One region of the Photobacterium sp. GB-72 genome, then DNA from elsewhere that is predicted to be linked to it. Evidence: riboswitches for the same ligand, from Rfam matches in the RefSeq annotation. Region 1 holds a riboswitch; the other holds the start of a gene.
The links. Region 1 has a riboswitch for lysine ahead of C9J40_RS11545 (Na+/H+ antiporter NhaC family protein). Riboswitches for the same ligand answer to the same signal wherever they lie in the genome.
Positions count from the first base shown of each region.

Region 2: it holds a riboswitch for lysine, as region 1 does, so the genes downstream of both, lysC (lysine-sensitive aspartokinase 3) here and C9J40_RS11545 (Na+/H+ antiporter NhaC family protein) in region 1, are expected to answer to the same signal.

Region 1 covers NZ_PYNV01000009.1:38,799-42,898, forward strand. Annotated here, with positions in the region: gene C9J40_RS11540 (VOC family protein) at 1-142, opposite strand, end outside; gene C9J40_RS11545 (Na+/H+ antiporter NhaC family protein) at 261-1,841, opposite strand; lysine riboswitch at 1,927-2,100, opposite strand; gene ccoP (cytochrome-c oxidase, cbb3-type subunit III) at 2,237-4,100, opposite strand, start outside.
Region 2 covers NZ_PYNV01000004.1:5,861-9,960, forward strand. Annotated here, with positions in the region: gene metH (methionine synthase) at 1-831, shown strand, start outside; gene lysC (lysine-sensitive aspartokinase 3) at 911-2,281, opposite strand; lysine riboswitch at 2,383-2,567, opposite strand; gene C9J40_RS06670 (alanine--glyoxylate aminotransferase family protein) at 2,806-3,924, shown strand; gene C9J40_RS06675 (PglL family O-oligosaccharyltransferase) at 3,978-4,100, opposite strand, start outside.

The sequences.
Region 1 (4,100 bases):
TAGGTGCAGCTAAAAATACGAGAGTAAAACGTCCACGTTCGCTTTCTTTTCGTCGAATTTCTACCAAACCAAGCTTGTTACAGTAAAAATCCAGTGAAGCATCTAAGTTGCTCACTCGTACCATGGTATGTAAGTATTCCATTCTATTTCCTAGCTTTTATACAAAAAAATCCCCGTTGTCTAATACTTAGCATAAAGCAAATGCGTATTAAAACGAACGGGGATTATTAGATTTTATGATCTAATATTAATGTATTTATTTATGCTGTTACCGCTTGCAGTTGTTTCTTATGACGACGTAGGTGAATCGTACAACATGCAAGGAACCAAACAGAGCTTACTGCAATACCCGCAATTGTTGAAGATAAGATACCCATTGCCAAATAACCTAATAGTGCGCCAAAAGCGACAGTAATAGCATAAGGAAGCTGAGTCATAACGTGATCCATATGGTGACTACCTGCACCTGTTGCAGACAAGATACTTGTGCTTGAAATAGGTGAGCTGTGATCACCAAATACCGAACCTGCAAGTACTGCAGATAACATCGGCATTAATAGGTGAGCATCACTTGCTACCGCCATATCACCAGCAAGTGGCAACATAATACCGAACGTGCCCCAGCTTGTACCTGTCGCAAATGACATTGCACATGAAAGGATGAAGACTAATGCTGGTAGTAATTCCGTTGGGAACCCCCCTTTTGTTAAAGAGGCTAGGTATTGGCCTGTAGACATATCACTCACAACAGTACCGATCGTCCATGCAAAAAGTAGAATAATGATTGCAGGGATCATCGCTTGTACACCTTGAGGTGCCGCAGTTAACCAAGTCTTACGTGGCAGCTTTAAACGTAAAGCTAGAAGAATAGAAACAGCTAGGCTACATAAAGATGCATTAACCAATGAAGCACCTAGATCGGTATGCTCTAAAGAAGCAATTAAGCTAAAAGCCTCGCCTTTTGCGCTTAATACTTCAGCACCACTGATGATCATAAAGATAACGCTTGAGACTGTCAGTGTCAGAATAGGCAATACCATATCAATCATAGTACCTTGGCCTTCAGACTCAGTCGTGATCTCTAAACCTTTAGGGTGGCCTTTAGATTCATCCCATAGCTTACCTTCTTCTGCCCATGCTTCGTGTTGACGCATTGGACCAATGTTAAGTTGGAAGAAAATAACAACGATAACCATTAATAGCGTAAACACGGCGTATAAGTTCATTGGGATCATTTGAACAAACAATGAAATAGCACTGATATCGGTAATATGGTTTGTTACTAAAATACCGCTAAGAATAGCAATAATGTAAGCACCCCAAGAAGAAATTGGCGTGATAACACAAACAGGTGCAGCCGTTGAATCAAGTAAATAAGCAAGCTTTGCACGTGAGATATTGAAGCGATCTGTTACTGGGCGACAAATAGGCCCCACAGATAAGCTATGGAAAAAGTCATCAATAAAGAAAGCAAAAACCATTAAACCCGTTAGCATATTTGCGCTACGGCGATCTTTACAGCGACGAACACCCCATTCAGCAAATGCTTTAGTGGCACCTGTTGCCGTCATTAAGCTGATCAAACCACCGAGCAAAAGCATAAAGATGATCATATTAACGTTACCGCTATTTACAGCACCGTCTGCCCAAACAAGGCCTACAACTTTATTTACGATATATTGAAGCGCCGCTAAAGGGCTGTAATCATTAAGAAGGATTGCGCCTGCAACAATACCAAGGCCAAGTGATAACAATACACGTCGTGTAGTGATTGCTAAAACAACCGCCAGTAAGGGTGGTACAACAGATAGCAGGGAGTCAGAATATTGAACTAGATTCATGGATCTCTTAAACACCTATATTAGGTGGAGATCTACCGAAAGGATAGAGAAACAGATTTCAGGAGAAAAAATACTTCTTCGTATCCCTTAGGGTAGCGCTCCATAGACAAAATAACTATGGCAGTTCTGCACTTATTTAATGCAGACCCAGCGATTGTTGACGACACAACAAACACTTCGGCGCCGACTCCTTTCCCCAGACTTCAAAGGTGTCACCCTCCATCCGGATACTTTTAGGCAGCGCGCCTCTACTCAAAGGATTGAAATTTGATGATACCTATTAATTTTGCTTAGGCAATAAAAAGCAGACAGAAAATGCATATTAATTGTAAATATTGTTACTGTTGATGGCATGTTAACCAATTAGTAGCGATATATTCCATTTAGATAATCGCTCATTCTGTTATGCTATTGGGCTGATTTTGTTCTGGTGTTGTCATGGAGTGTATATTCCCAGCATAGCCACCTTTAATTAAATCTTTTCTTACCTCTGCTACTTCTTGTGGTGTAACAGGTACAGTTCTATCACCTAACTTATCGCGGACAAAGCTAATTAATTTCGCAAGGTTGGCATCACTGAGCACCGAGTTAAAGCTACTCATAGGCATAAAGTTACTGTCTTGTTCCATGAAGTTTGGCGATAAACCACGAATGGTAACGGCAATCGTATCGTAAGGATCACTGTGCATAATTATCCCGTTGTTAAGCAGCGTAGGGGCGATCCCTTTCCTACCTTTACCGTCTTTACCATGGCATGCACCACAGGTTTGCACATACACACCATATAGTTTGGCTTCGTTTTCAGGATCGTTGCTACTTAACGGTTTTAGCTCAACGGTTTGAATATCAACATTGGCTGGCACCAAGTCACCAAAGCCTGGTGGGTTAAGCTGAGGAACCGAGCTATCTAACTCGTTATATTTATCGCCAGTGATCAAGTATTCCGCAATGGCTGCGACGTCTTGTTCTGTCAAGAAACGGGTACTGTTTTGTACCACTTCCGCCATACCACCAAATGCGGTTCCTTTATCTGAATGACCCGTTTTTAAAAAGTCGGTTAGTGTTTTTACATCCCAACGATCTTGATATAGCTCTGTTGCGGTAATATTTGGGGCTTTCCAGCCATCAATCAAATTACCTTGGAATAGCTCTTTTTCTATCAAGGCTTGTGCAACGTTACGTGGAGTATGACATTCCGAACAATGGCCTAACCCCATGGTTAAATATTTACCCCGTTTCCATTGTTCGGTGGCATCTGCTGGGTATTGCAAAGGGTCGGTATTAAGAAAGGCAATATTCCAACCAAGTAGTCCTAACCGGATATTACTTGGGAACATCATCTTGTTTTCTTCATTACGAGTATTCACAAAATTAAGCGATTGCATGTAAGCCCAAAGTGCTTGGGTGTCTTCATCTGTCACATATTGATAAGACGAGTAGGGCATCGCTGGATATAGGTAGCCATGTTTGCCTTTACCTTTATGTAGCGCATCATAAAATTCATCGTAGGTGTAATCCCCAATACCATAGGTTGGATGTGCTGAAATATTGGTAGAATAAAGCGTGCCAAATGGCGTTAAAAATCCTAAACCGCCACCAAATGGTTCGCCACCTTCACCAGTGTGACAAGCAATACAATCTCCTGCATAAGCAAGGTATTGCCCTTTACTAACCATATCCGGATCAAGTGCTGCGAGTTTCTCGTTTTGTCTATTTCCTTGGTGGCGAATATAAGCCCCTAATGCTTGAATTTCGCTATCGCTGAGTTGCTCTTCAAAAGCAGGCATGAGATTGTTCAAGCCATATTTTACCGTTGAAATAATACCTTCAACGCTGCCATCGTGAAGCCAGATATTATCGGTTAGATTTGGCGCACCAATCGCAGTATTACCTTTTGCATTACTGCCATGACAAGCCGTACAGTTAGCATCAAATACGGTTTTACCGAGTTCAAGCTTGACCGCTGGCTCTGAGATAATGCGATTTTTTTCAAGTGAAGCGACATAATATGAAACATTCTCAATTTCTTCTTCAGTCAGAATATCTTTCCAACCAGCCATGACTCCGTTACGACCTTTAACAATCGAATGATGGATCGCCTCATCACTACCACCATAAAGCCAAACGGTATCACTTAAATTAGGGAAATGAAGCTGACCTTGTGCTTGATTTAAATGACAAGCCGCACAATGGGTTTGAAATAAAGCACGCCCAGCGACCACAATTTCAGGCGAGGTACTTAATGCTTGAAATGATGTA
Region 2 (4,100 bases), on a different contig from region 1:
TGGACGCCATTTTTCATGACGTGGTCATTAAGTGGTAAATACCCAACGATTCTTCGTCATGAAGTTGTGGGTGAAGAAGCGACTAAGTTGTTTAATGATGCTAATAAAATCTTAGATGAGATCGAGAAAACAGGCATGATTAAAGCTAACGGTGTGTGTGGTTTATTCCCTGCCAATAATGTCGGTGATGATATTGAAGTGTACACAGACGATAGCCGAACTGATGTTTTAACTGTGCTGCATGGTTTACGTCAGCAAACCAAAAAGCCGAAAGGTCCTAACTATTGTTTATCTGACTATATTGCGCCTAAAGAGAGCGGCAAGGCTGATTGGATTGGCGCTTTTGCGGTAACAGGTGGGATTGGTGAATATGACATTGCTGAGCAATTTAAAGCAAAAGGTGATGATTACAATGCCATTATGGTACAGGCTGTTGCGGATCGATTAGCGGAAGCCTTTGCTGAATGTATGCATGAAATGGTACGTAAAGATATTTGGGGTTATGCAGCTGATGAAAATCTGAATAATGACGATTTGATCCGAGAAAAGTATCAAGGTATTCGTCCTGCACCTGGTTACGCCGCATGTCCTGAGCATACCGAAAAAGGTGCTATTTGGCAGTTACTTGATGCTGAGAAAAATACTGGCATGGTACTAACGGAAAGTTACGCAATGTGGCCTGGTGCTGCCGTTTCGGGATGGTATTTCTCACATCCTGATTCTCGTTACTTTGCGGTTGCTCAGATCCAGCAAGATCAGTTAGAAAGTTATGCTGATCGCAAAGGTTGGGATTTGATCGAAGCTGAGAAATGGTTAGGCCCAAATCTTTAATGCTTAATCAATCGTTAAAAAAGGCGCTCAATGCGCCTTTTTGTTTATCGGAACTTTATTTGGGTTAGTTAGAAAGAGCTTATTCCAACAAAGATGCGTGCAGTGTGCGAACCACGTCTTTAGCTTCATCTTCATTAATTAAGAAACATAAATTATGTGGGCTAGCACCGTAGCAAATCATACGAAGGTTATGATCTTCTAGCGCGCCAAAGATATCTTTTGCTGAGCCTTTCGTATCACTCATTTGGTTACCGATAAGTGCAACCAGTGATAGCCCTTGCTCGACGTCAACCACACATAATTGGCTTAATTCTTCAACGACTTGAAGCGGAAGCGTTGGCGCACCGCCACCCGTATCAGTTTGATCTAAGGTCAGTGAAACGCTGACCTCTGAGGTTGTGATGAGATCAACTGAGATTTTATGTTCAGCCAAGATACGAAAGACTTCGGCTAAAAAGCCATAAGCATGGAACATATTTAAGCTCGTGAGTGTCACCATGGTTTGGTTGGCACGTAATGCGAGTGCTCTAAATAGTGGCGCTTCTTCAACGGATTGTCGGATCCAAGTACCGCCTTGCTCCGGTGCTTTTGATGAACCAACAAATACAGGGATCTGTTGACGAACAGCTGGTACTAGAGTTGATGGGTGTAAAATTTTAGCACCAAAGTTTGCCATTTCAGAAGCTTCACTAAAACTGATCTCTTTGATCGGTTTAGCGGCTGATGTAATACGTGGATCGGTAGTGTATAAACCCGGTACGTCCGTCCAAATCTCTAATGTGCTAGCATTTACGGCTTCTGCGATTAAAGCGGCACTATAGTCACTTCCCCCACGACCAAGTGTTGTCGTAACACCCTGGCTGTTTGATCCAATAAAGCCCTGTGATACCACGATATTATTGTCTAATAGTGGTAATAATTGCTCAGTCGCTAATTGCTTAATTGTTTCTGGCTGTGGGATCGCTTTACCAAATTGATCATCAGTACGCATGATGGAACGAATATCTACACGTACAGCTGGGGCGTTTAGCTCGACTAATATTTGACTAAAAAGATGGGTTGAAAGCAGCTCGCCATGGCTAACAATTTGATCGGTCAATTGTGCAGAGGTTGTTGATGCCGCATGTTCAGCTAAGGTTGCGATGTTATCAAGTAGGCCGTAAATAGCGTCTTGAATATTTTCTGGGTGCTGAAGTTGATCAAGAACATCTTGGTGGGTTTGGGTCAGTGTCTGAATGCGCTGTTGGCGGGTCGTTGAATCGCTCACGCCATTGGCAAGTTCTACCAGAATATTCGTGACACCAGAGCAGGCGCTGATTAACACAATTTTAGTGTCTGGATTAGCAATAACAATGGCAGCACTTCGGCTCATTGCGGTGTAATCAGCAACACTGGTACCGCCAAATTTTGCGACAGTGAGTGAATCTGAATGTGTTGCAGCCTTGTCCATAATTAATTTCTCCCTAAATAGTAAACACATCACAAGGTAGGCTATTTTTTCGGGAGTATTCCCGACATCCTGTCAGGAGAGCATAAGAGGTGAATAGTCACTCACCCAGAAGCTCCCCACCAATGTCAATCATTGACCTTGGTGACAGCTAGAAGGATTCAACCTTCATAGCCGATATAACTCATCCCCTAATCAGTTATACCTCGGCGTTACTCTCCCTCTCATAATGGCGATTGGATGGGGTCCTGTCATTATGATACCTAGGTAACGCTCCTCTTCCGTTTTAAGTCGTACTGTTTGAATAATAAGTGCTTGAATAAAATATCATCTTATTGAATAAGATTCATCACCCTGTTGTCAAATGGAATATGACAATTTATTTACATATGATATTTCGTCAATGTGTGTCATGGGATCGGTATAGGTCGCTTGCACCAATGAAAGGGCTCTAATACTCTAAAATAGATAGCAACGCGTTCCACATAAAAATATCGACAGGGACAATGACTTTACGGAGCAAAAGAATGACAATTACCAGCTTTATCCCACCGCATCGAACCCTCATGGGGCCGGGACCATCAGATATTTATCCGCAAGTATTACAAGCGCTTAGTCGTCCTACGGTAGGGCACCTTGATCCATTATTTATCGGTATGATGGATGAATTAAAACAATTGTTGCAATATGCCTTTCAAACCCAAAATGCCTTTACTATCGCTGTTTCAGCGCCAGGTAGTGCAGGAATGGAAGCCTGCTTTGTTAATCTCGTTGAAGCTGGGGATAAAGTACTAGTTTGCCGTAATGGCGTTTTCGGGGAACGGATGCGGGAAAATGTCGAGCGTTGTGGTGGTGTTGCTATCGTTGTGGATAACGAATGGGGGGCGGCGGTTGATCCTGATTTAGTGGATCAAGCGTTACAAAACGATCCTGAAATTAAAATTGTTGCTTTTGTACATGCCGAAACCTCAACCGGCGCATTGAGTGATGCGAAAACATTGGCGGAAATTGCCCGTAAACATGATTGCTTAACGATTGTTGATGCGGTGACATCACTTGGTGGTGTTCCTTTGCTGGTGGACGAGTGGCAATTAGATGCGGTTTATTCAGGTAGCCAAAAGTGTTTGTCCTGCACGCCGGGGTTATCGCCATTAACGTTTTCTCAAAAGGCGATTGATAAGATCCAACGACGTAAAACCAAAGTACAAAGCTGGTTTTTAGATCAAAGTTTGGTGCTAGGTTATTGGAGTGGTGAAGGTAAGCGTTGCTATCACCATACTGCACCTGTAAACAGTTTATATGCGTTGCATGAAGCCTTGGTATTATTGCAAAACGAAGGGTTAGAAAATGCATGGCAGCGCCATCGAAATGTCCATGAAGAGCTTAAAGCAGGGCTTGAAAAGCTTGGGATCCAATTTGTGGTAGAAGAAATGTCACGTTTGCCCCAACTCAATGTGGTTTATATCCCTGAAGGCGTTGATGATGCTGAGGTACGTAATGAGTTGCTGCAACGTTACAACTTGGAAATCGGAGCAGGTTTAGGTGCGTTGGCAGGTAAAGCGTGGCGTATCGGTTTGATGGGCTATGGTGCGAGAAGTGAAAATGTTGCGCTGTGCTTAAAAGCGCTAGAAACCACATTGAAGTAATTTATTGATGAGTAAATAAAAATGGCTACCAATTGGGTAGCCATTTTTTATAGTTATTTAGCAGCAGACGTTGCCTTTGCTTCGCTGTTTTGCTGCTCAAAATTTAAAGATGGGAATAAGAACAGCGCTTCATCTCTGATTTGTGATGCTTGCTCTTTATTGCCGAGGGCATCGTA